4 regions of the Azospirillum sp. VT-I1 genome follow, and region 1 is predicted to be linked to each of the others. Evidence: riboswitches for the same ligand, from Rfam matches in the RefSeq annotation. Region 1 holds a riboswitch; each other region holds the start of a gene.
The links. Region 1 has a riboswitch for thiamine pyrophosphate ahead of AB8P05_RS17020 (LuxE/PaaK family acyltransferase). Riboswitches for the same ligand answer to the same signal wherever they lie in the genome.
Positions count from the first base shown of each region.

Region 1 (7,582 bases):
GCGATGCGGTTGGTCATTCCGCCGCCTCCACCCGCCGGACGCCGGACGCGCCGTCCATGGCATGGCGCAGCTCGCGGCACAGCGCGTTGAAGCGCGGGTCGTAGCGCAGGTCGCGCGGGCTCGGGCGCGGCAGGTCGATGGAGACGCTGTGGCGCAGCCGCCCGTCCGCCATCACCGCCACGCGGTCGCCCAGATAGACCGCCTCGGCGATGTCGTGGGTGACGAACAGCGCGGTGGTGCCGCGCTGCGCGCACAGACGCAGCAGATCCTCCTGCAACTCCTCGCGGGTGAGGGCGTCCAGCGCGGCGAAGGGCTCGTCGAGCAGAAGCAACGCCGGATCGGCGATCAGCGCGCGGGCCAGCGCCACCCGGCTCTGCTGGCCGCCCGACAGCGCCCGCGGTCCCCGCTCCGACAGCCCGGCCAGCCCGACCCGCTCCAGCAGGTCCAGCGCGCGGGCGCGGTCGTCGGCGGTGGCGCGGCGGTGCAGCGTCACCGGCAGCAGCACATTGTCCAGCACCGTCAGCCATTCCAGCAGCGTCGGCGCCTGGAAGACGAAGCCCACCGCATCGCCCGGCCCACGCACCGCCTCCCCGTCCAGCCGCACCCGACCGGCGGCGGGGGCGAGAAGCCCGGCGGCCAGCTTCAGCAGCGTGGTCTTGCCGCAGCCGCTGCGCCCCAGCAGGCAGTGGACCGCGCCGCGGCCGACCGTCCAGTCGACGCCGTCGACGATGGCCGCACCGCCGTAATCGAAGCGTACGCCCTCGAAGCTCAGGAAGGCCGGCGGGTCAGTCGGCATAGCGGGCCAACCCCTCCGCCAGCGCTTCCGCAGACCGTTCGATCTCCGTCACCGTAACCAGATCCAGCAGGTTAAACCGGCCATCATGGTGCCAGCCCGCCTCCGGCGCGGTCATGCCGCCCAAGGCACAAAGCCGCGTCACCCCCGCCGCTCCCAGCGGTCCGGCGAGCCGGAACAGCTCCTCCGGCTGTGCCGCGATGCCGGCGGTCTGCAGCACGGCACGGTGCGCGGCGACGCGGCCCGCCACCTCCGCCAGATCGTCCACCGCGACCACGGAAATCGTCCGGTTCAGCGCGGTCGGCGCCAGCCCGTCCGGCGCGTCGGTGCAGGACACGCACCAGCCGCCCGCCGGATCGGACAGCAGCATATGGCCGGGATCGTCCAGGCCGCGCATCGCCTGCCCGTCGCGCCAGCCGGCGACCTCCCCGGCCTCCGCCATCGACAGGGCGCGGCGCGGGTGCTTGCGCGCTTGCACCGCGAGTTCCTGGGCGAGCATGGCGGCGAAATCCTGCGGCGACAGCCGGCCGCCGCGCTCGACGAACAGGGTCTGCGGCGAATAGCAGCCCTGCTGGTCGTAGCGGGCGATGTCGTGGGCGGCCAGCCGCGCCGTCTCCCCCGCCCGCCGCGGATCCAGCGCGGCGCGCGACACCAGCGCGAAGCTGATCTTGTGGCCGTAGGGCAGGAAGCGGGTGGTCACTGGCACCCGGTCGCGGATCGCCGCCAGCGCCGCGGTGCCGCCATAGGCGACCACCATGTCGGCCTGGGCCAGCCATGCCCGCTCCGCCGTCGCGTCGCCGCCCTTCCACCACACCACGGCCAGACACTCGCCCAGCCTGGGGTCGATCTCCGCCAGCAGCTGCGCGAACCAGCCCGCGAACAGCGGCTCGGCACTGGGCAGCTTGCCGACCGTGCCGGACTTGACCAGCAGGCCGGAGATCAGGCTCCACAAGGGCAGCCCCGGCACATTGCCCGCCCAGACATGCAGCAGCAGGTCGGGGCCGAAGGCGCGGGTGAAGCCGCCCTTGGGCGCCGGCTGGAACTCGTCCAGCACCTGCGGGTTGGCGAAATCCTCTGCCAGGAAGCGGCGCAACTCATGGGCGCGGAAGGTCTTCAGATAGCCGGTCAGCCCCAGCCTGACCATCTCTGCGTCATAGCCGGTGACGATGGGCAGCAGCCGCTCAGCCCGGCGGCGCCACGGGTCCTCGCGGTCGAGAAGCCGTTGGATCGCCGCGTCGATCACCGCGACGATGTGCGCCGTTGGCAGCGTCTTCAGATAGCCGCGCGCCGCCGCCCGGACCGTCGCCGCAACCTGCTCCACCTGCCCGGAATCCAGCACCGGCACCGCCACGCGCAGCGCCGCATCGCCCGACCCGAAGGTCAGCACGCGCCGCTCCACCGCATCCGGCGGCAGGCCGGGCAGATGTCCGGCCAGTTCCAGGCGGGACGGATCGTCGCCGAAGGCCAAGGCCGCGCTCCCCCTCAACCGCGCGCAGCGGCGAGGAAATCCTCCACCGCCAGCGAGCAGCCCTTGGCCTGCGCCCCGGCGACACGGCCCAGCAGGCGGAAGCCGCCCTCCTCCAGGATGCCGGCGTCCTCGGTCAGGATGGCGGCGACGGAGTTGACGTGGGCCAGGTCATGGTGCACCAGCACGCCCATGCTGCCGGCGGGAACATCGCGCCCGGACAAGGGATCGACGACGCGGCTTCGGATCCAATGCGGGCCGGATTTCAGCGACGGGCAGACAGCATTGCCGTCGTCGTAGAACTGGGTGCTCAGCTCCGTCATGCCGTACATGTTGATGCAGCGCTCGCGCGGCACGCCGAAGAAGGCTGCAAGCTGCCCATAGAACTCGTCCGGCTCCAGTTCCCGCGACTGGCCCTTGAAGCCGCCGGTGTCGAGGATGCGGCTCCCCTCCGGCAGAGCAAAGCGGCGGCCGTCGCGCGCCATCGCGTCCATCAGATGCACGAAGCCGTAGCTGGCGCCCAACAAGGCGAAGGGCTCCCCTGAGCGTTCGGCGGCGGACAGCCGGTCATAGAGCCCGGCGGTGTCGATGCCCGCTTCCCCGATCCAATGGCGGCTGTCCGGCGTACCGCATTCCGCCCGCGCCAGCTCCAGATAATGGGCGAGCGAGGAGTTCGGCATTGCCGTCTCGGTTGGGAACAGGATGCCCATCGCCATCCGCTCCGCGCCCGCCCCTGCACCCTGCATGAAGCGACGGCGGAAGTTGAGCAGCATGGACCGGTCGTAGACCGCCAGGGTCGTGTGGTGGATCTGGCCGCGGATGCCGCCCTTGGTCGTGCCGCTGGTCATGAAGATGCGGGCGGACTCCTCCGCCGGGCGGCAGCTGAGCGTCAGGTCCTTGAAGGCGTTGATCGGCACCGCCGGGACGTCGCGCCAGCTCTTCACCCCGCGCGGCGTCCGGCCGCGCTGCATGGCGAAGCGGCGGTAAGGCTGGTTGTGCTCGAACTGGTGGGCGAAGACCGCCAGCGCCAGGGCGTTGAATGCGTCGTCGGCCGCGGCCCCGCTTCCGATGTCGGCCTCCATGAAGGCCAGGACCTTGTCGTAGATCACGCTGTCGTAGATCGCGCTCACGGCCACACTCCCCGCCCCGTTTTCTCCAAGCGGCACCGACCGATGGAGCAGCAAACGAATCCGGGACAAGCCTGTGGGGTATGGATCAGCGCGTCGGCCGCGAAGGCCTTCTCGTCCCGCATCCCTACGCCGGCATGACCCGGATCAGGTTCGAAGGGTTGCCGCGTCGCCCGGACGTGAAGGACCGGGCCGGCGGGTGTCTCAGCCTCCTTGACGAGGCTCCCCTGGGAACGGGACGGAGCCTAGAAGACCATCGCGCCGTCTGTCAACGACGGGGATGCCGGCTTTGCGGAGGGCGGAAAGGGCGGCTGTTCCACGACACACCGCCGCGCACAGCGGGCATGGCGGCGGCGTCACGCCGCCGTGCCGGTCCTCGCAGGTTCGGAGATCGCCGTTTCCTCCTCCTGCAGGCGTGCATACACAGTCGGCGGAACCCCGACATGGCGGGCGAAGGCGACGCTGAATGTGCTGGCGGAACTGTAACCGACACGCTCCGCGATGTCGGCGATGCCGCCATCCCGCCGGCGGAGCATATCCTTCGCCAGCGCCATCCGCCATTGGAGCAGGTATTCCATCGGCGCGACGCCCACCGCCTGCCGGAACCGCTCGAAGAAGGTGGATCGCGACAGCGCGGCTTCCTTCGCCAACTGCGCGACCGTCCAGGGCAAGGCCGGGTGCCCGTGGATATGCCGCAGGGCCACCGCAAGGCGGTCGTCACCCAGCCCGCGCAGCAGACCCGGCGACCCGGCGGACAGCATCGTGGAGCGCAGCGCCTCGATCAGCAGAACCTCAAGCAGGCGCGCCAGGATGACGTCGCGCGCCGGCCGCTGCGCACGTGACTCCTCGTTCACCAACTGCACCAGTGTGCTCAGCCGCTTCTCTCCACGGACATGAACCAGTTGCGGAAGCAGCGACACCAGCAGGGACGCATCGGGCGAACCGAATGCGCAGTAGCCGACAAGATTGCGCACCTCCGGCGGGCGATCGGCACTGCCGAGCAGGAATTCTCCCGGCCGCACTTCGACCGGAACGGTGTCGGCCGCTCCCGGAGGCATCGGTTCGATGCTCGACACCGTGAACTCGCAGGCCGCCGGGATCAGCACGAAGTCGTCCGTCTCAAGGAGGATGGGATCGTCGTTGCCGACACTCAAGCGGCACGAGCCGTCGAGAACCACGCAGTAGAACGGGCGTCGGGCCTCCGTGCGCCGGACCCGCCAGGACCCGGCCCCGCGGGTGAGCTTTGAGAATGAGGCGCTCGGCCGAAGCAGGCCGACCACCTGCGCCAAGGGGTCGATCACTTTCGGACTCCTGCAAACGAATTCCGGATTTCTGATTGTAGATCGTCCAGGCACCGCGCTCTATCCTCCGCTTCGCATTCAGCGACAGGAGCCATCCCATGAAGACCATTCTCATCACCGGCTGTTCATCCGGCTTCGGCCTGGAAACCGCCCGCCATTTTCTCGACCGCGACTGGACGGTGATCGCCACCATGCGCACCCCGACCGGGGATATCCTTCCCAACTCGGAGCGTCTGCGCATCCTCCGCCTCGACGTCACCGATGCGGACGGCATCCGGCAGGCGGTGGAGGAGGCGGGCCCGGTCGACGTGCTGGTCAACAACGCCGGCATCGGATTGCTGAGCGCCCTGGAAGGGGTGACGATGGATGCCGTGCGCGGGATTTTCGCCACGAACACCTTCGGCACCATGGCGATGACACAGGCCATGCTGCCCCAGTTCAGGGCGCGGAGGTCGGGCGTCATCGTCAATGTCACCTCCAGCGTGACCCTGAAGCCGCTGCATCTGCTCTCGGTCTACACGGCAAGCAAAGCGGCGGTGAACGCCTTCACGGAGTCCCTGGCCCTGGAACTGGAGCCGTTCAACATACGGACGCATCTCGTGCTTCCGGGCCGGGCGCCGGACACGTCCTTCAGCGCCAGTGCACGGGCCCGCATGCAGGGCGGCATTCCGGAAGCCTATGCACCGCTGGCCGAAAGCGTTTTCGCCGCCTGGCAGCAGCCCGGCCCGGTCACCCATGCCTCTGATGTGGCGGAGGCGGTCTGGCGCGCGGCGAACGATCCGTCCTGCCCGATGCGCCTTGCAGCCGGTGCCGATGCGGTGGCGCTCGCATCATCCCGGTGACCGGGCCGGCGTCGTCCATCCGCACGGCCAGGGCGCGCAGGCCGGAGGGCCGCGATGGACAAAAGCAGGAAGAGTGTGGAGCGGCTCACATCCCGGAATCCGGGGCTTGGGTAGGGTCTGTCCATCGGCAACACGCCGCATCCCGCGGCCCCGAGACAGGAGACCAGATCATGATCCGCACCTCCCTGCTGACCGGCTTCGCTTCGCTCGCCCTGTTCGCCGCCCCGGCGATGGCCCAGAACATCTCCGACATCTCCAACACCGCGGCCGGGATCGGCAACACCGCCAACCAGAGCGCGCTGGTCATGCAGAAGTCCAAGGGTCCCTTCGCCGGTCCGAACGTCGCCACCGTCTCCAACCTCGCCGCCGGCATCGGCAACACCGCCAACCAGGACGCCTTCGTGAAGCAGCGGAGCGGCGGCGTGTTCAGCGGCGGGTCGATGGCGACGGTCGGCAACACCGCCGCGGGCATCGGCAACCTCGCCGGCCAGAGGGCGACGGTGATGCAGAAGAGCGGCGGCCTGTTGAGCGGCGGCTCGGTCGCCAATATCGGCAACACGGCGGCCGGCATCGGCAACACCGCCCTGCAGCACGGCACCGTTCTCCAGCGCTCGGGCGGGCTGGTCGGTCCCTTCAACCACAGCTCCATGCAGAACCTGTCCGCCGGAACCGGCAACTGGGCGGGACAGAGCGCCCTCGTCAAGCAGCGCTGACCGCCTCCCCTCCTCCCGGCTTCCTCCCCTGACCTCGCTCCGGCCGGCTTCCGGCCGGAGCTTTTCTTTGTCCACGCGCTCCGGCCGGGCGCCTTCGGGAAAAAGCGCCGGCACCTGTGGGGCGCCTCACAGAAGCGCTCCCGGCACCCCGCTAGGCTCTCTTCAGGAACGCCGGGCAAGGGCACCGGAACACGGAAGCCCGAAGCCTCACCCCCACCGAAGGAACTCCCGCCATGATCCGCAAAATCGCTCTCGCCACCCTCGCCACCGCCCTGCTCGCGACACCCGCCGTGGCACAGCCCAAGACCGGTGCAGGCAACGGCATGCCGTCGCTGATGTCGGTGCCCGGACTGGTCAGCACCAACGTCGCCAACGCCACCAATGTCGGGGCCGGCATCGGCAACTCGGCGCAGCAGCAGGGTACCGTCCTGCAGGGCGGCGGCTCGCCCCTCCGCGGCGTCGGCCCGCTGGTCAGCACCAATGTCGGCACCGCCACCAACGTGGCCGCCGGAATCGGCAACACGGCCGGGCAGAAGCTGCTCGGCTTCCAGGGCAACGGTGTCCAGGTCGGGCTGAATTTCAGCGGCCGCGGACCGCTGGTCAGCACCAATGTCGGGATCGGCACCAACGTCACCGCCGGCCTCGGCAACAGCGCCGGCCAGTCGCTGACCGGTCTTCGCCGCTGAGCAACCCTTTCCTTCCCCCGCAACCCTTTGCCCACTTCTTTGTCCGGGAGGCCACCGATGGCGAAGTTCCCGATGATCCTGGTGTTCGTCGCCCCCGTCCTGCTGTCGACGGCTTTGACGGCGGCCTTGACGGCAACCCCGGCGCAAGCCGTCTCCCTCGCCTGCCAGACGGTCAATGGCAAGACCGTCTGCATGCGGGGCTCGGGGACGCTGAGTTGCGTAACAGTCGAAGGCCGGACCAGCTGTTCCGCCACGCCTTTAGACCCGCAGTCGCAAGTCGTTCCCGATGCGGACATCCAACTGCTCCCCCGCCCCGTCGCGCCCGACCTGCGCGGCTTCCTCGACCGCCGCGACTTCCCCTTCGGCCATCAGGCCCGCTCTTCGGACCTGGACGACGACGAAGATCCCGACCTCTGATCCCAACCGAACCGGAGACGCCGCCATGTCCCGCCTTCTGACCCTGTCACTGACGCTCGCCACCATCGCCACGGCACCAGCCTTCGCCGCGACGCCGACCATGTCCTACATGCGGGGCACCACGGTCGGCCCGATCATCCTCCAGCCGTCCCCCGGCATCCCGAAGCCGCAGCCCTGCCTGACCTGCGGCACGAAGGTCCTGCCGGGGATCACGCTTGGCCCCAGCTACGGCGGCGAC
Region 1 is NZ_CP168802.1:667,145-674,726, reverse strand. It holds gene AB8P05_RS17035 (ABC transporter permease) at 1-17, opposite strand, end outside; gene AB8P05_RS17030 (ABC transporter ATP-binding protein) at 14-796, opposite strand; gene AB8P05_RS17025 (acyl-CoA reductase) at 786-2,261, opposite strand; gene AB8P05_RS17020 (LuxE/PaaK family acyltransferase) at 2,276-3,379, opposite strand; TPP riboswitch at 3,492-3,624, opposite strand; gene AB8P05_RS17015 (AraC family transcriptional regulator) at 3,742-4,686, opposite strand; gene AB8P05_RS17010 (SDR family oxidoreductase) at 4,785-5,528, shown strand; gene AB8P05_RS17005 (hypothetical protein) at 5,699-6,241, shown strand; gene AB8P05_RS17000 (hypothetical protein) at 6,475-6,927, shown strand; gene AB8P05_RS16995 (hypothetical protein) at 6,985-7,344, shown strand; gene AB8P05_RS16990 (hypothetical protein) at 7,370-7,582, shown strand, end outside.

Region 2 (7,582 bases), on a different replicon from region 1:
AAAGCGGGTCAACCACGGCGCCGCACCGCTTCGCCGAACAGCCCCTGCGGCCGCAGCACCAGGATCGCCAGCAGCGTCAGGTACAGCGCGCCCAATGCCACCGGGTAGGACAGCACCGACGACACCCCCACCTCGAACAGCGCGATCAGCAGCGCTCCCACCACCGCCCCCGGCACGGAGCCCCAGCCCCCGATGGTCACCGCGATGTAGGCCTTCAAAATCAGATCCCCGCCCGCGGTCGGCGTCACGAAATAGCGGTTGGCCAGCAGCAGCCCCGCCGCCCCGGCGCAGGCGGCGCCGATGGCGAAGGTCACCAGGATCATCGCGGTGACCGGCACGCCGCAGGCCCGCGCCATCTCCGGATCCTGCGCGGTGGCGCGCAGCCGCCGGCCCAACTGGGTACGGGCGAACACCCATTGCTGCGCCCCGATCAGCAGCGCCGCCACCCCGACGATGGCGAGCGACTGCTCCGGAACCGCCAGCCCGCCGATGTAGAGAATGGCGTCGCCGAACAGCGGCGGTGCGGCGCGCGGTTCCGGCCCGAACAGGATGGCCGCACCGTTCTGCAGGATGATGCCGATGGCGATGGTGCTGATGAAGACCGACACCGGCGGCCGCCGCCGCAAGGGAAGATAGGCCGCCAGCGCCAGCAGCAGCCCAAGCCCCGCCATCAGCGCCAGAACCACCGGCAGCAGGGCGATGCCCGGCAACGGGATCAGCGGCGCCAGCGCCACCGCCAGCAGCCCGCCGGCCATCACCAGATCGCCCTGGGCGAAATTCACCGCCGAGGTGGCGTTCAGCACCAGCACGAAGCCCAGCGCCACCAAGGCATAGGCCGCGCCCAGCGCCACCCCGTTGACCAGCAGTTGAAGCGCCGCCATCCGCTCACTTCGCCGCAAGCGCGGGGTCGTCGTACCGCTTCGCCAGCACCGGCACGCGGCTGGTCCCGTCATAGCAGACGATGACGGCGGAATGGGCCATGTTGCCCTTGCCGTCGGACTTGTAGGTCATGGCGAGGCCCTTGAAGCTCTCCGCCGACAGCGCCTTGGCGATGGCGTCCGGTGTCCGGGCGCCGGCCTTCACCGCTTCCAGCACCATGGTCATGCCGTCATACTGGCCGAGCGCGAAGGCGTCCGGCTCCTTGCCGAAGGCGGCGCGGTAGGCGTCGGTGAAGGCCTTCACCTCCGGCGTGTCGCCGGAAATGGGCGAGGCCGCGGTCTCGGCACAGACGCCCTTCAGCTCCGCCGGCTCCAGCAGGGCCGCAGTGCTCGGCTGATGCATGGCGGAACCGGCGACGATGGGCACCGCCACCCCGCTGGAGGCCGCCTGCCGCAGCAGCAGCGCCGTCGGGCCGGAATGCAGGTGCAGCACCAGCACGTCGGGCTTGGCGGCCAGCGCCTTGGTCAGCACCGGCAGCAGATCCTTGGCTGCGGGATCCACCCCCTCCTCGAAGACGGGCGTGACGCCCAGCGCCTTGAAGGCGGCGTCGAGATGCGTCTTGCCGCTCTGCCCATAGGCGGTGGTCTGGTAGATGACGGCGGGCTGACGCTTGCCCAACTCCTCCACCACATAGCGGGCGTGGGCGGCCTTGGTCACGGCGTCGCCGGGGAAGAAGCGGAAGACCCAGGGGTTGCCCTGCTCGGTGATCGACGCGGTGCCCGACACGGTGACCAGCGGCAGCTTCAGTTCCTGCGCCAAGGGCAGCATCGCCAGCATCTGGGTGCCGAGCATGCTGGCGGCGACCGCGCCGACCGTGCCGCGGCCGGCCGCGCGCTCCAGCGCCGTCACCGCCGCCTCGGGCGAGGTGCCGGTATCGACGACCTCCGACGCGATGGCGACGCCGGCCGGCGTCTGCTTCAGCGCCAGGACGGCACCGTTCCGCTGGCTGGTGCCCTCCAGCGACAGGAAGCCGGTCAGCGGCACCAGCACCGGGAAGGACAGCGTGTCGTCGGCGCGGACGGCGGACGACAGGCAGGAGGATGCGGCCAGCAGGCCGATCAGGAGGGGAAGCGCGCGCCGCATGACCGAAAACTCCTCAACACGCGCCGGCAACCGGGGCGACGCGGAGGAGACGGGGCGTTTTGCAGGCGATCCGTCGGGTTCCGGTCGGCTCCCTTCGCCGGCATGACCCGGATCAGGTTCGATGGGTGTTGTCTCAGCCCGCGCATCCGCCGATCCGGCATCCGCACGGGCACCCCAGCCGTGAACAGGCGGCGAGAGTGTCGCCGCCGGGCCCGTCCTGTCAAGAACCCAGCCGGCGGCGCGCCACCACGGTTTCACGATGCAGGATGTAGAGCCCGCTGCCGATGATGACCATGGCGCCAAGCAGCACCGGTGCGGTCGGCAGGTCGCCGAACACCATCCAGCCGAACAGGCTGGCCCAGACCATGCTGGTATATTCGAAGGGTGCCACCACCGCCGGCGGCGCGCGGCGGAAGGCCTGGGTCAGCAGCACCTGCGCCCCGGCGCCGATCGCGCCGACCAGCGCCATCAGTCCCAGCGCATAGGCGGTCGGCGCCGTCCAGACGGGGATCGTCAGCGCCCCGCTGACCACCGTCGTCGTCAACAGCAGATAGAGCACGATGGATGCGCTGGTCTCCGTCCGCGACAGACCGCGCACGGCCAAGGCGGCCAGCGCATAGAACAGGGCGGCGCACAGCCCGACCAGAACCGGCACCAGCGGCGCACCGGTGGACGGCTGCGCCATCACCACCACGCCGCCGAAGCCGACCACCACCGCCACCCAGCGGCGCCAGCCGACGGGTTCCCCCAGCAGCGGGGCGGACAGCGCGGTGATGAACAGCGGCCCGGCGAAGCTCAGCACATAGACGTCGGCCAACGGCAACTCGCGGAACGCATAGAAGAAGCATCCCATGGAGATCAGCCCGGCGAAGGCCCGCCAGACATGCCCCCAGGGCCGTCGCGTCCGCATCGCCGCGATCCCGCCGCCCCGCCACAGGGTGTAGCCGCCCACCAGCAGGAGGGCGACCAGCGAGCGCACGAACATCAGCTGCGGCACCGGGTAGTCGGCGGTCAGGAACTTGATGAGCGTGTCCATCGCCGCGAACAGCAGGATCGCGCCCAGGAAGCAGCCCACGGCATAGGGGACCGAATCGGCCTCGGCAGGCAGCAGGTCGGCGGTCTCGGCGTCGGTCATGGGATCGGTTCGGACGGGCAATGGCGGAGGTTGCCCACAATATGGGCAAATCCGCCCGCGTCCCAATGCCGCAACCGCAGGTCTGGTAGGCGTGGGGTTTGGCGGGGTTCAGGCGATGGATGCCCCCTCCCCATCCCTCCCCGCGTTCCGCGGGAGAGGGGGCAGGACGCTTGTCTAGAGCGGTTTCAATGCCGAAGCAGCGGCAGTCCCCTCTCCCGCGTCAGCGGGGAGGGTTAGGGAGGGGGCATCGCCGTCAGCACTCCCCCACCCCTCACCGCGTCAGCACCATCACCAGCCGCTCCACCGGCGTGTCCCCGACCAGATGCGACTCCACGATCTCGTCGATGTCCTCCGGCGTTTCCGGCCGGTACCAGATGCCCTCCGGATACACCACCATCAGCGGCCCGGCGGAACAGAAGCCGAGGCAGCCCGTCAGCGCCATCCCGACATCCGTCAGGCCCTTGCCCTGGATTTTCTGGTCCAGCCGCTGCCACAGCGGATGGGCGCCCTTGGCGGCGCAGCTGCCGCGCGGGTGGCCGGGCGGGCGCTGCTGGGCGCAGCAGAAGACGTGGTGGCGGAAGGTCGGCGGCAGGTCGAGCGGCATCGGGCATGCTCCATAACCATAATTTTCATATGGATAAGAAGCATGCCAGAATGCTGCGCTGCGGCAAGACTTTTATGACGCTTCCAAGTCCAGGCACCCGCTGGCTTTCCCACCTCAGGAAATGCTTGGTCAGCGGCGGGGTTGCCGGTTAAGAATCCCCGGCAGGGGCAATCCAGGAGACGCCGGTGCTGCTGAGCGGGTCGGGGAAGGGTCAGCCGGGCGCCGTGCCGGGCTGGGTCGGGTATGCGCTGCTGCCGGTTCTCAACCTCGTCGCGGCCTTCGTGCTGTCGGGGCTGGTGATCCTGGTGATCGGCGAGAATCCGGTGGACGTGCTGTCGCTGCTGGTGACGGAGGCTCTGGGATATCCGGAGGCCATCGGCTACACCCTCTACTACACCACCAGCTACATCTTCACCGGGCTGGCGGTGGCCATCGCCTTCCATTGCGGGCTGTTCAACATCGGCGGTGAGGGGCAGGCCTATCTGGGCGGGCTCGGCGCCGGGCTGGTGGCGCTGGCGCTGACCGGCTGGCCCTGGCCGGTGGTGGCGCTGCTGGCGATCCTGGCCTCGGCCCTGTTCGGCGCCGCCTGGGCCTTCATCCCGGCCTGGCTGCAGGCCAAGCGCGGCAGCCACATCGTCATCACGACGATCATGTTCAACTTCATCGCCGCGTCGATCATGACATGGCTGCTGGTGGACGTGCTGATCCGCCCCGGCAGCCAGTCGCCGGAAACCCGCGAGTTCGATCCCGGCGTCTGGCTGCCGTCGATGGACCGGGCGCTGGGCTGGCTCGGCATCACGATTCCGGCCTCGCCGCTGAACCTGTCCTTCCTGTGGGCGCTGGCCTGCTGCGTCCTGTTCCACCTGTTCCTGCGCCGGACCCGCTGGGGCTACGAGCTGCGCACGGTGGGCCGGAACGAGCGGGCGGCGGTCTATGCCGGCATCTCGCCGGCCCGCAACATCATCATCGCGATGCTGATCTCCGGCGCCCTGGCCGGCTTCGTGGGCGTGAACGAGATCCTGGGCGTGCAGCACCGGGTGATCCTGAACTTCACCGGCGGAGTCGGCTTCGTCGGCATCGCCGTGGCGCTGATGGGGCGCAACCACCCGGTCGGGATCATTCTGGCGGCCTTGCTGTTCGGGGTTCTGGCGCAGGGCGGCGGTCAGCTGTCCTTCGAATACCCCACGATCAACCGCGAGCTGGTGATGGTCATCCAGGGTCTGGTCATCCTGTTCGCCGGTGCGATGGAAAACCTGTTCAAGCCGCAGGTGGAGGCTCTGTTCCGCCGCCGCGGTGCCGCCGCCGTCGAGACGGGGAGGAGCTGAGCGATGGAGGACGCGCTTCTTCTGGCGCTGCAGCTGCTTGGCGCCACCGTCCGCGTGGCGACGCCGCTGGTGCTGGCCGCCTTCGCCGGCATGTATTGCGAGCGGGCCGGCGTGGTCGACATCGGGCTGGAAGGCAAGATGCTGGCCGGCGCCTTCTTCGCCGCCGCCGTCGCCTCGGCCACGCTGAACCCGTGGCTCGGGCTGCTGGCCGGCATTGCCGCGGGCGTGGCGCTGGCGATGGTCCATGGCTTCGCCTGCATCACCCACAACGGCAATCAGGTGGTGTCGGGCATGGCGATCAACATCCTGGTCGCCGGGCTGGCCCCGACTCTGGCCTATGCCTGGTTCCAGCAGGGCGGGCAGACGCCGCTTCTGCCCAACCAGGCGCGCATCCCCGCGGTGGAGCTGCCGGGGGTGGAGGCGCTGGCCGGCGTCCCCGTGCTGGGGCCGGTCTACCGCGAGCTGTTCAACGGCAACAACATCCTGATCTGGGTGACGCTGGTCCTGGTGATCGCCACCCACTGGGTGCTCTACCGCTCCCGCTTCGGGCTGCGGCTGCGGGCGGTGGGCGAGAATCCGGCGGCGGTCGACACCGCCGGCCTGTCGGTGGCGGCGCTGCGCTATCAGGCGCTGATCGTCACCGGCGTGCTGACCGGCATGGCAGGGGCCTATCTGTCCACCGCCCATGGCGCCGGCTTCGTCCGCGACATGACCGCCGGCAAGGGCTATCTGGCGCTGGCGGCGCTGATCTTCGGCAAATGGCGGCCGGGGCCGACCCTGTTCGCCTGCCTGCTGTTCGCCTTCACCGACGCGGTGCAGGTGCGCCTGCAGGGCGTCGTCCTGCCGGGCATCGGCGTCATTCCGGTGCAGTTCATCCAGATGCTTCCCTATGTGCTGACCGTGCTGCTGCTGGCCGGCTTCGTCGGCAAGGCCATCGCCCCGAAGGCGAGCGGCATCCCCTATGTCAAGGAGCGCTGAGGCCATGACCGACACGCCCGAGCTTGACCGCCTGATCGAAGCGGCGCGCGCCGCCCGCGAGAACGCCCACGCCCCCTATTCCAGGTTCAAGGTCGGTGCGGCCATCCTCGGCGATTCGGGCCGCATCTTCGCCGGCTGCAATGTGGAGAACGCCGCCTATCCGCAGGGCCAATGCGCGGAAACGAGCGCCATCGGCGCCATGGTGACCGCCGGCGACCGCCGCATCCGCGCCATCGTCGTGATGGGCGGCGAGGCGGGGGCGGAGGAAATCTGCACCCCCTGCGGCGGCTGCCGCCAGCGCATCCGCGAGTTCGCGGCGCCGGAAACGCCGATCCACATCTGCGACCCGGCCGGCCTGCGGCGGACCTTTACGCTGGAGACCCTGTTGCCGGAATCCTTCGGCCCCACCAATTTAGCCTTCTGAGCGGAGTTCCCCGACATGACCGCAGCCCGCGCCGCCGCGGACATCCTTCACCGTGCCTCCGGCCACCGGCCGCGGGTCGGCATCGTGCTGGGCTCCGGCCTGGGCGGCATCGCCGACCGCATCGCCGATGGGGTCGCCATCCCCTACACCGACATTGCCGGCTTCCCCATTCCCAGCGTGTCCGGCCATGCCGGGCGGCTGGTGGTGGGCCAGCTCGGCGGGGTGGAGGTCGCCTGCATGCAGGGCCGCGTCCACGCCTATGAGGGCAACGGCTTCGACGCGCTGAAGACCGCAATCCGTGCGCTGAAGCTGGCCGGCTGCGACACGCTGGTGCTGACCGCCGCCGTCGGATCGCTGCGGCTGGAGGTCGGGCCCGGCCGGCTGATGGCGATCAGCGACCATCTGAACCTGCTGGGCGCCAACCCGCTGACCGGCCCGAACGACGAGGCCTTCGGCGAGCGCTTCCCCAGCATGACCGACGCCTGGGATCCGGAGCTGCGCGGCCTTATGAAGGACGTGGCGGCCGGCCTGTCCATCGATCTGGCCGAGGGCGTCTATGCCGCCTATCCCGGCCCGTCCTTCGAGACGCCGGCCGAGGTGCGGATGATGAAGCTGCTGGGCGCCGACGCGGTCGGCATGTCCACGGTGCCGGAATGCATCGTCGCGCGCCATTGCGGCCTGCGGGTCGTCGGCTGTGCCGTCGTCACCAACCTGGGCGTCGGGCTCGGCGACGGGCCGGTCGACCATCACCAGACCCTGACCGCCGCATCGGCGGCAGCCGCCGACCTGGAGCGCCTGCTGGTCGGTTTCCTCGAACGCCTGCATGAAAAGGACGGGTCCCGGTCATGAAACTGTCTGCCGACCTGCAAAGCGCGCTCGACGCCAGCGCCAACGCCCCGTCCGACGCCGATCTGGCGCGCCGTGCCGTGGGCATGCTCGACCTCACCAGCCTGAACGGCGACGACAGCGACCGGGTGGTGGAGGCGCTCTGCGCCCGCGCCGTCACGCCCGTCGGGCCGGTCGCCGCGGTCTGCGTCTGGGCGCGCTTCGTGCCCACCGCCCGCAAGGCGCTGGACGGCACGACGGTGAAGGTC
Region 2 is NZ_CP168803.1:418,787-426,368, reverse strand. It holds gene AB8P05_RS20550 (branched-chain amino acid ABC transporter permease) at 9-881, opposite strand; gene AB8P05_RS20545 (ABC transporter substrate-binding protein) at 886-2,022, opposite strand; TPP riboswitch at 2,095-2,209, opposite strand; gene AB8P05_RS20540 (DMT family transporter) at 2,243-3,157, opposite strand; gene AB8P05_RS20535 ((2Fe-2S) ferredoxin domain-containing protein) at 3,429-3,761, opposite strand; gene AB8P05_RS20530 (ABC transporter permease) at 3,947-5,086, shown strand; gene AB8P05_RS20525 (ABC transporter permease) at 5,090-6,064, shown strand; gene cdd (cytidine deaminase) at 6,069-6,488, shown strand; gene AB8P05_RS20515 (purine-nucleoside phosphorylase) at 6,504-7,337, shown strand; gene deoC (deoxyribose-phosphate aldolase) at 7,421-7,582, shown strand, end outside.
Region 2: it holds a riboswitch for thiamine pyrophosphate, as region 1 does, so the genes downstream of both, AB8P05_RS20545 (ABC transporter substrate-binding protein) here and AB8P05_RS17020 (LuxE/PaaK family acyltransferase) in region 1, are expected to answer to the same signal.

Region 3 (7,582 bases), on a different replicon from region 1:
CGCCGCCGACTGCGCCACCACGACCAGATCGGCGTAGGAGGTGCGGGCGGCGAGCAGGTCGACATGGTCGCCCTCCTCGACCGCCCAATCATAGGATAGGCCGTCCAGTGCCTGCCGCACCTCCTGCTCGATCCGCTCGGCATTCTCGTGGGCGATGGCGGTGGCTTCCGCCATGTAGCCGTAGGAGGCCGCGCGGCCGGTGGCGCCCGCCGGCATCGACACCGGCGTGGCGATGTAGAGCGCGTGGATGTGGGCGGAGAAACGCTTGGCCAGTGCCGCCGCGACGGCCATCCGGCCGGCGTGGGCGTCGTCGTTGGCCATGTGCAGCAGGATGGTCTTGATCGGCATACCCTTGCGTCTCCCGATTTATGCCGCCGCCGATCATCGGGCGGCGGAGCGGTTTCAGTCTAGGTAACGCGCCGCCGGCCCGTATGGCAATGTCGTCTGGGGGCGGGTTACTTCACGACCACCGCATACTGCTCGAGCGGCGCCACCTCCTTGATCAGGCCGCGCGCCTTCAGGAACTCGGCGAAGCGGGTGTAGCGCTCGCCGTCCAGGGCGGCCGGGCTGTGGGCGAAGCGCCGCAGCGTGTCGGCCCAGGCGCGGCGGTTCAGCTCGTCGTTCAGTTCCGGCCTGCCATTGACGAAGGCCGCCTGCGATTCCTCCGGATGGTTCAGGATGTAGAGCGTCGCGCGCTCCACCGCCGCCAGGAAGCGCTTGAAGCGCGGGTCGTTTGCCTTGGCCTTGTGGGCGACCAGGATCAGCTCGTCATAGGGCGGCACCCCTTCCTCCTCCGGGTAGAAGGCGCGGCCGGGACGCTTTTCGATGTCCAGCTGGTTCAGTTCGAAGTTCCGGAAGGCGCCGACCACCGCATCGACCTGCCCCGACAGCAGCGCCGGCGACAGCGAGAAGTTGACGTTCACCAGCTCCACGTCCTTCAGGCTCAGCCCCTGCTTCTCCAGCATGGCCCCCAGCAGCGCATCCTCGAAGCCGGCGATGGAGAAGCCGATCTTGCGGCCCTTCAGGTCCTTCAGCGTCTTCACCGGCCCGTCGCGCAGCACGACGACGGAGTTCAGCGGGGTGGACACCAGCGTGCCGACGCGGACCAGCGGCAGCCCTTCGGCCACCTGCAGGATCAGCTGCGGCTGGTACGACACGGCAAGGTCGGCGCCGCCAGCGGCGACCAGCTTCGGCGGATCGTTGGGGTCGGCCGGGGCGGTCAGCGTCACCTCCAGCCCGGCATCCTTGAAGAAGCCCTTCTCCTGCGCCACCACCAGCGGCGCATGGTCCGGGTTGACGAACCAGTCCAGCATCACGGACAGCTTGTCCTGGGCCAGCGCCGGAAGCGCGGTCATCAGGCCGGCCGCCATCAGGCCGGCGGCGAACAGGTGCTTCATCGGATCTCTCTCCCCTTCAAGGATTGGCGTCTTCGGCCGGTTGCGTATCGGGTTGCCAGGGCAGGGCGCGGCGGGCCAGCGCATCGACGGCGGCATAGAGCGTCACCGCGAACAGCCCCAGCACCAGCACGGCGGCGAACAGAAGGTCGATCTGCATGCGGGCGTTGGCGTGCAGCATCAGGTAGCCGAGGCCGGAGGACGACCCCACCCACTCGCCGATCACCGCACCGATGGGCGCGACAGCTGCGGCCACCCGAACGCCCGACCAGAAGGCGGGCAGGGCGGCGGGCAGGCGGATGCGCCACAGGATGGCGGCGGGCGAGGCGCCCATGGTGCGGGCAAGGTCGAGCCAGCCGGGATCGGTGCGGCGCAGACCGTCGAACAGCGCCGTCGTCACCGGGAAATAGATGACCAGCACCGCCATGGCGATCTTGGACGCCATGCCGTAGCCCAGCCAAAGCACCAGCAGCGGCGCCAGCGCGAAGACCGGAATCGCCTGGCTGACCAGCAGCAGCGGCATCAGCCAGCGCCGCGCCGTGCGGAACCGCGCCAGCAGCAGCGCGCTGACGCCGCCCAGGGCCACGCCGGCCACCAGCCCGATCAGAATCTCGGTCAGCGTCGTCAGTCCATGGCTCCACAGCAGCGGCGCCTGCCGCCGCATCGCGTCCGCCACGGCCAGCGGACCGGGCAGCAGGTAGCGCGGCAGGCCGGTGGCCCAGACCAGCGCCTGCCAGCCGGCGACCAGCACCGCGAGCGTCACCAAGGCGCGCAGCAGCGCCCTCATTCCGCCAGCCTCCGCAACAGCTCCGCCTGCAGCGCCAGCAATCCGGGGTCGTCCACCCGGCGCGGCACCGGGCCGGACGGCTCCAGCGCCGGCCCCATGATCGCGGGGCGGCCGGTCATCACATGCAGGCGGTCGCCGATGCGCAGGGCCTCCAGCGGGTCGTGGGTGACCATCAGGACGGTGCGGCCGGCCAGCGTCTCCGCCGCCGTCTCCTGCAGCCTCAGGCGGGTGATGGCATCGAGCGCGGAGAAGGGCTCGTCCATCAGGACCAGCGGCTTGTCCTCCATCAGCGTGCGGGCCAGCGCCACCCGCTGCCGCTGTCCGCCGGACAGGGCGGCCGGGCGGTCGCGCTCCCGTCCCGCCAGCCCAACGCGGCCGAGCAGCGCTCTGGCGCGCTCCACCCGCGCGGCATCGGGTCGGCGGTGGCGCAGCCGGTCGCCCAGCAGGACATTGTCCAGAACGGTCAGCCAGGGCAGCAGCAGGTCCTGCTGCGCCATGTAGGCGATGCGGCCGGCGAGCGGCAGCCCGTCGCCGGTGGTGACGGTGGTCGGCGGCTCCGGCTCCGCCAGCCCGGCGAGGATGCGCAGCAGCGTGGTCTTGCCGACGCCGCTCGGCCCCAGCAGGCAGGTGGTCCGCCCCGGCGGCAGCTCCAGCGTCAGGTCGGAAAACAGCAGCGTGCCGCCGAAGGTCAGCCGCGCACGCGAGACGGTCACCGAAAGCGGCGTCATCGCCGGGCCTTAAGCGAGACTGGTCGCAAGCCTGGGCGCGAGCATGGCGGTATGGCGGATAGGGTGCGCTTGCAGGCAGCCATCACTGATCCCTACGCCGGCATGAACCGGATCAGGTTCCAGGGGTCGTCCCGCAACGGGACCTCTCAGCCGCCCATCGGCTCCCCCAGTGAAGGCCGCGACTATAAGCGCGGACGATCCGTGACCGCAAGCATTGCCGGTGGCGGCTTGCGGAGCGTGGAAGCGGCGGGGCGGCGCTTGACCGGCGCGCGGCTCCGCCTAGTTTCTGGCGGGACCGATGGAGATCATCCCCTGACCACGCCTCTCCGCACCCCTCTGTTCATCGGCGGCGAGATCTATCGCGGCTCGACCTATGGCCCGAAGCATCCGCTGGCGATCCCGCGCGTTTCGACCGTCATCGACCTCAGCCGCGCCATGGGGTGGCTGCCCGACGAGGTCTATCTCGACACCCATGTGGCGAGCGAACGCGAACTGGCGCGTTTCCACACCGCGGACTACATCGCCGCGCTGAAGCGGGCGGAGGCGGAGCAGCGGGTGGACGAGGCGACGGCGGCCCGCCACAATCTGGGCAAGCTGGAGAACCCCGTCTTTGCCGAGATGTACCGGCGGCCGGCCCACAGCAGCGGGTCGGCCCTGCAGGCGGCGCGGATTCTGGGCGACCGGCCGGCCGGCCTCGTGTATGCGCCGGCCGCCGGCACCCACCATGCGCGCCGCGACCGGGCCAGCGGCTTCTGCTATTTCAACGCGCCGGTGCTGGGCATCCTCGAACTGCTCGACCATGGGCTGGAGCGGGTTCTCTATGTCGATCTCGACGCCCACCATGGCGACGGGGTGGAGGAGGCGTTCGCCGACGACGACCGGGTGCTGACCATCTCCATCCACGAGGACGGGCGCTGGCCCTATACCGGTAAGGCGGAGGACCGCGCCGGCGGCTTGGCCCGCAACCTGCCGGTCCCGCCGGGCTTCAATGACAGCGAGATGGAGCATGTGATGGAGGCGGCAGTGCTGCCGCTGGCCCGTGCCTTCCGTCCGCAGGCGATGGTGATCCAGACCGGCGCCGACGCCCTGGCCGAGGATCCCTTGAGCCGGCTGGAGCTGTCCAACCATGCGCTGTGGGAAGCGGTGGCCGCCCTGCTGCCGCTGGCACCGCGGGTGCTGGTGGTCGGCGGCGGCGGCTATAACCCCTGGTCGGTCGGGCGTTGCTGGACCGGGATCTGGGCGGTGATGAACGGGATCGACCCCGCCGTGCCGCCGACGGCGGAGGCGGAGGGGGTGCTGCGCGCCATCACCTGGAACCGCGCCGCCGGCCGCAACCCGCCGGAGCACTGGTTCACGACTTTGGCGGACGAACGCCGGCCGGGGCCGGTGCGCGATGCGGTGAAGCGGGTGGCGGAAATGGCGGTATCCTGACTCATTTCTGACGAATATCGAACGAAGCCGCGACGATTCGTTGACGGGGTTGGATTGTTCGTTGATCCTTGAAACTCCGCATTTGTGCCGATCCCTCCGATTCCGGCCGGTCGGGCACTGCGGGTTTCGGGAGGAGAACGGGCGGGCGGATGTCGAACACGACGCTGTTCCTGATCGCCATCGTCATCATCATGCTGGCCGCCGTTCCGGTCGCCATGATGCTGAAGGATTTCCTGCCGAACATTCTGGAAAAGAGCAGCGGGCTGGAGCAGATCGAGAACCGCGTCTATGTGCTGCATGCCGAGGCGCACGAGCTGCAGAACCGCGTCAACCATCTGGTCCAGCGCCGCAACAGCCAGTCGTCCGAGCGCGCAAGGCTGGAAAGCGACATCCGCAAGGCGGAAAAGCAGATCAGGGAACTGGCGGAACAGCCGCCGCTGTTCGTGCATGAGGTCGGCGATCCCCAGGCCGGCCTGATGAAGTTCGTCGCGACCGTCACGCAGGAGAAGGCATCTGCCGCCGCAAGGGCTGCCGGCGAGCGCGGTCCGGTCAACCAGATCTGGCGCTGCGCCAACGTGGCGGAAGTGTGGGCCTCCAGCTTCGACGAGGCGAAGCAGATGGTCGACGTCGCCTTTCCCTTCAAGCTGGGCTTCCAGAAGTCGTTCATGCGCGGCGACGTGCGGAGCGGCGGGGCGAAGGGCGGGGGTGCGAAGGGCGGCGTGCCCCAGCCCCCGGCGACGGCGCGGGCCAAGGCGTCCGCCGTCACGTCCGGTGCCGCGACATGATGATCAACTTCATCATCGTCCTGGGCATCGTCGCCATCGGCGCATGGCTCGGCAACGTGCTGCTGTCGGTGGAGCAGCGGGTGTCGCAGACCCGGCAGCGCGTCCGCGGTGTCCGCGGCACGCTGGACAAGCTGGATGCGACCATCCATCGCCTGCACCGGGAGGAGGAGAACCTCCACGGCGAGATCGAGGAACTGGTCCGCGACATGGTGGAACTGCGCAAGAAGCAGGTCGAGGTGCAGCAACGCCTGACCGAGGTGCAGAGCCGCCGCCGCCCGCAAATCCTGATCCTGACCGACCGCCGCAACCCCGGCGACAAGGAATGGCTGGTCACCGTGGTGAACCAGCAGATCGGCGAGATCGACGCCGCCCACCCGCTGGCCGTCGAATGGGCGCGCGGGCGCGATTACCTGGTTTGGGCGGAGTCGGAACGCGAGGCGGCCGAACGCGCCAGCCGGCGCTTCAGCGCCCGCCCCGGCTATCAGGTGAAGTCGGTGGCGGCGGTGAAGGAAGACCTCTACAGCGCAAACGCCGCCCGCAACGCGGCGGCCTGACCGGCAAGAGAAAAGCCCTTCTTCCGCAGGGGAAGAAGGGCTTCGAAGGGCTGGCCGGCCGGGCCGGAAGCTCAGCGCGCCTTGGCGGTCGCCGGGGTTTGGCGGAAGGCGTCGTGCAGGTAGGGCGACAGCGCCTGGCGCATGTTGCGCAGCCATTCATGGATGATGATGAGCGAGCGGGAGGCGACGGGCGGGGTCATGCCCAGCTTCACCAGATCCTCGCGGGTCATGGTCGCCACCTGATCCAGCCGGTGGCCGGTCAGGCGTGCCCAGGCCGGGGCGGTGCAGGGCGACATGGAGATGACCTGCAGCCCCTCGCGCTCCACCATCTCGGCCTTGCGGCGGGCGTACTGGCTGTCCTCCAGCTGCGAGAAGGGGCCGGAGAAGCCGTTCTCCACCAGGACGCGCTTGGCCTTCGGCGCGATGGTCGCCACACGCTCCAGCGTGGTCATGCCGGTGGACAGCGAGGCGAGGTCGACGGTCACCGGCACCATGAAGGTCAGCCGCTCGCCGTCGCCGACGTAATAGTCGAAGCCCGACACCTCGGCCCAGTTGAAGAACCACTGCGAGATGTTGCCGCCGAAATCATACAGGCGGCCGCCGCGCTGCAGCTCCGGCCCGATCAGGTCCCAGAACTCGTAGAAGCCGTCGCCCGACCCCATCATGTTCATGAAATCCTGGGTGATGCGGCGGTGTTCGACCACGTCCGGGCCGAACAGGCGGGCGAGACGCTCGTTCACCTCGTACTCGACGACCTTCAGCTGCAGGCCTTCCAGCATGGCGGTCGCCATCAGGTGATGGGACAGCAGCGTCTTGCCGACGCCGCCGCGGTCATTGAGGACGAAGATCGTGCCCAGCATGCGATCGCCTTTCCAGTCTACGTTTGTTGAGTCGTCGTGAAGCATCGGGGGGGACATCAAGGAGCCGGTGTTCTGCGCGGCCGCCGTGGACGTCGGGTGGGGAGCCGGCCACGGGACCGGCTCCGGTATCGGTTCGGGGGGCGGGGCCTCTTCCTCCTCCGCCTCCGTCCCTGCGGCATCCGCCGCAGCTTCCGGGGGCTTCCGGAGTCGGCATCTCCGCCGCAGCGGTTACCGGAGTTGCCTCTGCCGGTTCGTCGCCGGCCTGCTTCGCCGCGGGAGCCAGCAGGCTCGGGGCAGGGGAGGCGGGCTCTTCGGAGGCGGGCTCTTCGGCGTCCGGTCCGGAAACGGAGTCGGCCGGTTGCGGATCGGACACGGGCGCCTCCGCCGACGGCGGGACAGGAGCGGGGGCGGCGGTATCGCCTCTCTCTTCGTCGTCGCCGTCCTTCAGCCCGGCCGACAGGGCGGCCTCATGGACGGCGGCCAGCGTTTCGGCCGGCATGGCCGCGGCGGCGCCGCCATGGTCGCCGGCCGCTTCGCCGCGCCCCTCGTTCCCGACCAGGAAGAAGGCGGAGCGCAGGGTGACCGGCGAGATCGGCTGGCTGTCGCGTGCGGTGATGCCCAGCTTGGCCAGCAGGTCGGAGATCTCGGCCCAGGACAGGCCGCGTTCGCGCATCAGCCCGATGTCGGCATAGCTTTCGCGCACCGCCTGCATGGCGCTGCGGTTGCCAGCCGGGCGATCGGCAAGGAGCCGTTCAAGTTCCGAGCGGTCGATCGACACCGTATGGGATTCCGGCAAGATGAAATGGCGGCGGGGAGGCGCCCGGACGTTGGATCACAAGGAATCCATTCCCCTGGGGCCGAAAAAATAGTACAAGCGGCCATCACGCGCAAACGGTTTCCAAACGACATCAACGGCGCTAAACATCGCTCTCCGTCCGGGGGCGCCGGCCGTGACGTACGGCAACTTCGCCGACGTTCCGGCAGACCGCGCCATGACGTCGGCTGTTGGAACCGCGGTCCGGTTGCGCGGTTTGCAATACGGG
Region 3 is NZ_CP168800.1:387,819-395,400, forward strand. It holds gene AB8P05_RS01855 (universal stress protein) at 1-348, opposite strand, end outside; gene AB8P05_RS01860 (ABC transporter substrate-binding protein) at 456-1,397, opposite strand; gene AB8P05_RS01865 (ABC transporter permease) at 1,414-2,181, opposite strand; gene AB8P05_RS01870 (ABC transporter ATP-binding protein) at 2,178-2,894, opposite strand; TPP riboswitch at 2,980-3,087, opposite strand; gene AB8P05_RS01875 (acetoin utilization protein AcuC) at 3,111-4,340, shown strand; gene AB8P05_RS01880 (hypothetical protein) at 4,490-5,125, shown strand; gene AB8P05_RS01885 (hypothetical protein) at 5,122-5,679, shown strand; gene AB8P05_RS01890 (hypothetical protein) at 5,751-6,539, opposite strand; gene AB8P05_RS01895 (hypothetical protein) at 6,511-7,317, opposite strand.
Region 3: it holds a riboswitch for thiamine pyrophosphate, as region 1 does, so the genes downstream of both, AB8P05_RS01870 (ABC transporter ATP-binding protein) here and AB8P05_RS17020 (LuxE/PaaK family acyltransferase) in region 1, are expected to answer to the same signal.

Region 4 (7,582 bases), on a different replicon from region 1:
AGCGCGCCGAGGCCAATGGCGCCAATGGCGAGGGCAACGGCGAGGACCGCCGCCGCCGCCGCCGCCGCCGCCGTGGCCGCGGCCGTGACCGCGAGGAAGGCCGCGTCGAAGGCGAGACCGCCGGCATGGGCGAGGACGCCGAGGAGTCCGACGAGACGGGCGACGAGGCCGCCGAGACCAGCCTGCCGGTTGCCGCCGAGGCGATCCCCGGCGCCGCCGTCTCCGAGCCGGCCGAAGGCGACGACTCGGACCAAGACGAGGACGACAGCGAGGGCGACGAGGAGACCGGCGCCGACGCCGGCGAGCGCAACGGCGAAGGCCGCAAGAAGCGTCGCCGCGGCAAGCGCGGCGGTCGCCGCCGGTCCCGCCGCGAGGGTGCGGAAGGTCTGGAGGGCGGCGAGGAGATCGTTGCCGACCAGCCGCCGGCCGCTCCGGTCCAGGCGCCCGCACAGTCTTCGGCCGAGGCGTCCGACCTCGACTGGATCCTGGCCGGCGACACGGCTCCGGCGGTCGAGGAAACCCCGGTTCCGGTGCCTGCGACCGAGCCGCCGGTGACCGCTCCGGCCCCGGCCCCGATCGACGCTGCCGCCGCCGGGAAGGCTCCGGCCAAGAAGGCGTCGCGCAAGCGCAAGGCCGCCGCCGAGGCTCCGGCCGAGGCCGCTCCGGCGGTCGCCGAAGAACCGGCCAAGAAGCCGTCGCGCAAGCGCAAGGCCGCTGCCGAGGCTCCGGCCGAAGCCGCTCCGGCGGTCGCCGAAGAACCGGCCAAGAAGGCGTCGCGCAAGCGCAAGGCTGCCGCCGAGGCTCCGGCCGAAGCCGCTCCCGCCGCAGCACCCGCGGTTGCCGAAGCGCCGGCCAAGGGCCGCAAGCGCAAGGCCGCTGCCGCCGCGGAAGCTCCGGCGGAGGTCGCGACCGAGAAGGCTCCGGCCAAGAAGGCGTCGCGCAAGCGCAAGGCTGCCGCCGAGGCTCCGGCCGAAGCCGCTCCCGCCGCCGCCCCGGTGGTGTCCGAGCCGGCTCCGACCCCCGCGCCGGACGCTGCTCCGGAGCCGGCTCCGGCTGCCGCCAACGGCGACGGCGGTGCCTCCGCCAAGCCGCGCCGTGGCTGGTGGAAGCGGTAAGCCGAACGGCCCGTCTAAAGCTCTGGAACGGGAAAAGGCGCCGCAAGGCGCCTTTTCCTTTTCCCGGACGTTATCTCCCTGCCACAGGACAGGTCGGACCATGAGCAAGGCCTTCACCCGCGAGAACGACACGCCGGACGACGACGATCTGGACGATCCGGCACCGCTGCCGCAGGGCTTCAAGAACTACATGACCCCGCCCGGCTTCCAGCGCATGCAGGAGGAGCTGCGCCACCTGCTGCGGGTGGAGCGGCCGAAGGTGGTGGAGGTGGTGTCCTGGGCCGCCGGCAACGGCGACCGGTCGGAGAACGGCGATTATCTCTACGGCAAGAAGCGCCTGCGCGAGATCGACCGGCGCATCCGCTTCCTCAACAAGCGGCTGGAATCGGCGGTGGTGGTCAATCCGCAGGACCAGAAGAACCGCGAACAGGTCTTCTTCGGCGCCACCGTCACCTATGCCCGCGAGGACGGGGCGGAGAACACCATCACCATCGTCGGCGCCGACGAGGTCGATCCCGACCGCGGTCATGTCAGCTGGATCTCCCCATCGCCCGCGCCCTGCTGAAGGCGCGGGAGGGCGATCTGGTGGACGTGCGCACGCCGGCGGGGATGGAGCAGGTGGAGGTGCTGGAGATCAGGTACGCGGGGTGAGGGGTGGTTGCTTTGGGTGCCCCCTCCCCATCCCTCCCCGCTCTCGGCGGACCAAAGGTCCGCCTGCCGCGTCAGCACAAACCACAGGTTGGTGCGAGAGCTTCGCGGGAGAGGGGGCAGGAAGCTTGTCGGCGTGACTTGATCGCGAAGCGGCGGAGTTCCCTCTCCCGCGAAGCGGGGAGGGTTAGGGAGGGGGCATCACTGCCAACCCCTCACTCACCCCGCCGGCTGGTAAATCTCCCCGCCCGACTCGCGGAACTTCTGCGACATCTCGGCCATGCCGGACTCCGCGGCGTCGCGGATCTCCTGCGTGATCTTCATCGAACAGAATTTCGGCCCGCACATCGAACAGAAATGCGCGGTCTTGGCCCCTTCGGCCGGCAGGGTCTCGTCGTGGTAGGCCATCGCCGTGTCGGGGTCGAGCGACAGGGCGAACTGGTCGCGCCAGCGGAAGGAGAAGCGGGCACGCGACATGGCGTCGTCGCGCAGCCGGGCCGCCGGGTGGCCCTTCGCGAGGTCGGCGGCATGGGCGGCGATCTTGTAGGCGATGACGCCGGCCTTCACGTCGTCGCGGTCGGGCAGGCCCAGATGCTCCTTCGGCGTGACGTAGCAGAGCATCGCCGTGCCGAACCAGCCGATCATCGCCGCACCGATGGCGCTGGTGATGTGGTCGTAGCCCGGCGCGATGTCGGTCACCAGCGGCCCCAGCGTGTAGAAGGGCGCTTCGCCGCACAGCGCCAGCTGCTTCTCGACATTGTGCTTGATCTTGTGCATCGGCACATGGCCCGGCCCCTCGATCATCACCTGCACGTCGCGCGCCCAGGCAATCTTCGTCAGTTCGCCCAGCGTCTCCAGTTCGGCGAACTGGGCGGCGTCGTTGGCGTCGGCCTGGCTGCCCGGCCGCAGACCATCACCCATCGACAGCGCCACGTCATAGGCGCGGCAGATCTCGACGATGTCGGCGAAATGGTCGTAGAGGAAGTTCTCGCGGTGATGGGCCAGACACCATTTGGCGATGATCGAGCCGCCGCGGGAGACGATGCCGGTCACCCGCTTCGCGGTCAGCGGGATGTGGGCCAGCCGCAGCCCGGCATGGATGGTGAAGTAATCGACGCCCTGCTCCGCCTGTTCGATCAGCGTGTCGCGGAACAGCTCCCAGGTCAGATCCTCGGCCCTGCCCTTCACCTTCTCCAAAGCCTGATAGATCGGCACCGTGCCGATGGGCACCGGGGAGTTGCGCAGGATCCATTCGCGGGTCTGGTGGATGTCGGCGCCGGTGGACAGGTCCATCACCGTGTCGGCCCCCCAGCGGATCGCCCAGACCATCTTCTCCACCTCCTCCTCGATGGAGGAGGTCACGGCGGAGTTGCCGATGTTGGCGTTGATCTTGGTCAGGAAGTTGCGGCCGATGATCATCGGCTCCGACTCGGGGTGGTTGACGTTGGACGGGATGATCGCCCGCCCGCGCGCCACCTCGTCGCGAACGAACTCCGGCGTGATGAAGTCGGGGATGTCGGCGCCGAAATCCTCACCGTCGCGGGCAGCGGGCAGCGCCGCGGCACGGCCGAGATTCTCGCGGACGGCGATGTATTCCATCTCCGCGGTGACGATGCCGGCGCGGGCATACGCCATCTGCGTGACGGTCCCGCCGCCCTTGGCGCGCAGCACGCCGCTTTCTGTCGTCTCCACGTCGCCACGGGCCAGGATCCAGTCGCGGCGGTGCTTGGCCAGCCCGGCGCGCACGTCGATGGTCACCGTCTCGTCGGTGTAGGGTCCGGAGGCATCATAGACGGTCAGCGGCGGCTCGCCGCCGGACAGGGCGATTTCGCGCATGGCGACGCGCAGGTCGGGATAGCGCGTGCCCGGCACATGGGTTTTCCGCGACGACGGCAGCGGGCCGGTCGAAATGCGGATGGCGGTCTCGTTGAAGTCCTTGGGCATTGGGTTTCTCCGTCGGAGTTGGGCGGACAAACCCGGGACTGCGGACGGAGGTGCGGTGTCTTCGTGCGGGCCGTATCCCTGCATGAGTCCCCGGCACGGCGGGGGCCGATACGGCCGGACGGGGCGAGAATCGGCCCGTCACGAGGTCCCTCCCTTCGCCGGTATGACCCGGATCAGGTTCGAAGGGTCACCACGCTGCCGGCTGCGCTTAGCGCCGTCCGGCCGTTGGTATCTCAGCCCCCTGTCGGGACCCCCTGGAATGGCGCCCATCCTGCCGGGACGGGCCGCCCCTGTCAAAAGGAAAGAACAGCGGACGATCCGCCCACCTCATTGTGTGGATGCGGCGCTACAGCCAGCGCTTCAGACGGACATAGATCATCGGCAGCAGCGCCGACAGCAGCATCAGGCCCAGGGCACTGGGATAGCCGAAGGGCGAGTCGGTCCCCGGCATCTCGTGGAAATTCATGCCGCCGATGCTGGCGACCAGGGTCGGCGGGAACAAGAGGACGGTCAGGACCGACACGATCTTGACGATCTCGTTCTGCTCCACGTTGATCTGGCCCAGTGCGGTGTCCAGCGCCAGCGCGACCTTGCCGGCCAGGAAGCGGGCATACTGGTCCAGCCCGCGCAGATCCTGCAGCGTCGTCTTGGCCCAGCGCCGTGTCGCCTTGCCGGAGTTCCAGCCGTCGCCGCGCGCCAGGAACGCCGTCATGCGGGACAGGCTGGCCAGGCTGATGCGGGCCTTGCCGATCAGGTGGCCGGCATGGCCGATGCGCTTCAGCGTCTGGGCGTCGTCCAGCGTTTCGCCGCGCGAGCGCAGCTTGCGTCCACGGAAGTGGCGGCGGTTCAGCACGTCCAATTCCACCCCGGTCCGCCGCAGCACGGCGGAGGTGCGGTCGACCATCCCGTCGACCAGCGCCGCCAGAACCAGCTCCCCGCGGGAGGCCGGCACCTGCCCATGGGTGGCGCGGCGCCGGAAGGCCAGCAACGGCTGGGGATCGATGTCGTGGATGGTGACCAGCCGGCGCCCGGCCAGCACGAAGCTGACGGTGGCGATGCGCGGTTCGTCGGTGTCGGCCCAGACCAGGGCGGTGACGGTCATGGTCAGGGCGCCACCGGCGATGCGCAGGCGACTCGATTCCTCGATCTCCGCCATCTGCTCGCGGGTCGGCAGGCTGGCGCCGATCAGCGCCTCGGCCCGCGCCAGTTCCTCGGCGGTCGGGTTGATCAGGTCGAGCCAGACGGTCGCCTCGGGCAGCGGCTCCGCCCCCTCCGCGGCTTCCCTGGCCCAGCGCAGCAGACCGCCGTCATTGACGAAGACATGCAGCAAGGCAATGCTCCTTGCGTGGTTCGAGGCGGCTCCTGGAGCGCCTAGGTCATCCGCCCGCCACGCCGCGGCTTAACCGGCGATGGTGCCTTCCCTTCGGTGTCGAGGTCCAGCGTCCCGCCTTCCGCCTTCAGCGCCTGTTCCAGCTTGCGGCGGAAGGCGCCGCCATCCCGCTTGGCGTCCAGGAAATGGCCGACCGCCTCCTTCGCCGCGTCGCTGTCGTAGGGGACCTTGCCCAAGGCCGCCAGCTTGGCACGCTCCACCAGCTTCGGGTCCATCCGGTCTCGGATGGCCTTCATCTGGCGGAGCAGATCCTTGCGCAGGTCGGACATCGGTCCCCCCGTTGTTGCGTCAGGCCTTGCCGATCAGGGTGCCGGCGCCGCCCTCGGTGAAGATCTCCAGCAGCAGCGCGTGCGGCACGCGGCCATCCAGGATAACAGCGGCGTCGACGCCCTGCTCCACCGCGCTGATGCAGGTTTCGATCTTCGGGATCATGCCGCCGGACGCGGTGCCGTCGGCGATGGCCTTGTGGGCATCCTCCAGCGACATCTTCTCGATCAGCTTCTTGTCCTTGTCGAGGACGCCGGCGACGTCGGTCAGCAGGAAAAAGCGCGCCGCCTTCACCGCCGCCGCGACCGCGCCGGCCGCCGTGTCGGCGTTGATGTTGTAGGTATCGCCATTCACGTCGAAGCCGACCGGCGCGATGACCGGGATGATGTCCGACTGGGCCAGCGCATGCAGGATCTGCGGGTTGACCTTGTACGGCTCGCCGACGAAGCCCAGGTCCAGCACCTTCTCGATGTTGCTGTCGGGGTCGCGCTGCACACGCTCCAGACGGCGGGCGGTGATCAGGTTGCTGTCCTTGCCCGACAGGCCGACGGCACGGCCGCCGGCGCCGTTGATGGCGGCGACGATCTGCTTGTTGATGGAGCCGGCCAGCACCATCTCGACCACCTCGACCGTCTCCTTGTCGGTGACGCGCAGGCCGTCGATGAAGCTGGACTTGATCTTCAGACGCTCCAGCATCTGGCCGATCTGCGGACCGCCGCCATGGACGACCACCGGATTGATGCCGACCTGCTTCAGCAGGACGATGTCGCGCGCGAACAGCTCCGCCAGGCTGGCGTCGCCCATGGCGTGGCCGCCGTACTTGATGACGAAGGTGCTCCCGGCATAACGGCGCATGTAGGGCAGCGCTTCGGACAGGGTACGGGCCTTGGCGAGCCACTCGTCACGGGTGGGAGTCTGCACGGGAGGATGCCCTTTGTCGGGGTGAACGGTCGGGTTTCTTTAACGGAAAGGCCGGCCGGTTGCCTAGGGGGCAATTTAACGGTCACATGCCCCCGTTCCGCCCGCCCGCGGCTGCGGCCGATGCGGCGCCGGCCGGGCGCCACCATCCGGCCAGCCGGGTCATCGGCTGGGTCAGCGCGGTCACCGCCACCGCCATCAGCACCATCGCCGAGAAGCAGGCGCCGGACAGCACCCCCGCCTCCAGCAGGACGGTCAGAACGATCACCTCCATCAGCCCCTTGCAGGGCATCAGCGTGCCCAGCCGCAGCGCGTCCGGCCAGCTCTCCCCGGTCAGGCGCGCCGGCAAGGTCGTGCCGACCATCTTGCCGACGAGCGTCACCAGGGTGGCAAGCCCGAAGACCGTCCACTGCGCCGCATCGTCCAGCGTCAGGGTCACCTTCAGCCCGGTCAGCGTGAAGAAGAAGGGCAGCAGGATCAGGGTGGAGAAATGCTCCAGCCGGTCGAGGATCGCGGCGGCGTAGCGACGCGGCATGGCGGTGCCGGCGACGAAGGCGCCCAGGATGTAATGCAGCCCGATCAGCTCGGTCACAGCGGCCGACGACAGCAGCGCGGCACAGGTCACCACCACCGCGGTGTCGCCCATCCGCCCGTCGGGCGCCACCCGCTCAAGCAGGCGGTCCAGCAGCGGGCGGACGACCAGCACGGTCACCCCGACATAGGCGAAGCCCAGCAGCCCGACCCTGGCGACCGCCCAGCCGCCTCCTTCCGCCGACGCCCAGGCCAGCACGGCGGTGATCAGAAGCCACAGCAGCGCATCGTTCACCGCGGCATAGCCCAGCGCCAGCCGTCCGACCCGATCGCCCAGCAACCCCATCTCGCGCAGGATGGCGCCCAGCACCGGCAGAGCGGTGACGCCGACGCAGATGCCGAAACCGGCGGCGAACAGGCCCGGCGTGGCGTGCGTTCCAGTCATCTCGGGAAAGGCGCCGGCCAGCCACCAGCCCAGCGCCCCGCCCAGCAGCGTCGGCACCACCATGCTGGACAGCGCCACCGTGGCGAAGGCCCCGCCCCGCCCGCGGAAATCGGCGGGGTCGAGATGCAGCCCGGTCAGGAAGGCGAAGAAGACGACGGCCATCAGCGCGAGGCCAGACAGCGGCGCCAGGGCCGCGGGCGCGAACAGCACGCCCCACAGGTCCGGCACCAACCGGCCGAGCAGCGATGGTCCCAGCGCCACGCCGAACAGGATCTGGATCACCACCATCGGGGCGATGTGGCGCCCGCCGCCCAGCCGCCACAG
Region 4 is NZ_CP168800.1:2,416,247-2,423,828, reverse strand. It holds gene AB8P05_RS11645 (Rne/Rng family ribonuclease) at 1-1,115, shown strand, start outside; partial or broken gene greB (transcription elongation factor GreB) at 1,216-1,766, shown strand; gene thiC (phosphomethylpyrimidine synthase ThiC) at 1,983-3,707, opposite strand; TPP riboswitch at 3,841-3,973, opposite strand; gene AB8P05_RS11630 (magnesium transporter CorA family protein) at 4,054-5,037, opposite strand; gene AB8P05_RS11625 (hypothetical protein) at 5,079-5,366, opposite strand; gene argB (acetylglutamate kinase) at 5,386-6,285, opposite strand; gene AB8P05_RS11615 (cation:proton antiporter domain-containing protein) at 6,368-7,582, opposite strand, start outside.
Region 4: it holds a riboswitch for thiamine pyrophosphate, as region 1 does, so the genes downstream of both, thiC (phosphomethylpyrimidine synthase ThiC) here and AB8P05_RS17020 (LuxE/PaaK family acyltransferase) in region 1, are expected to answer to the same signal.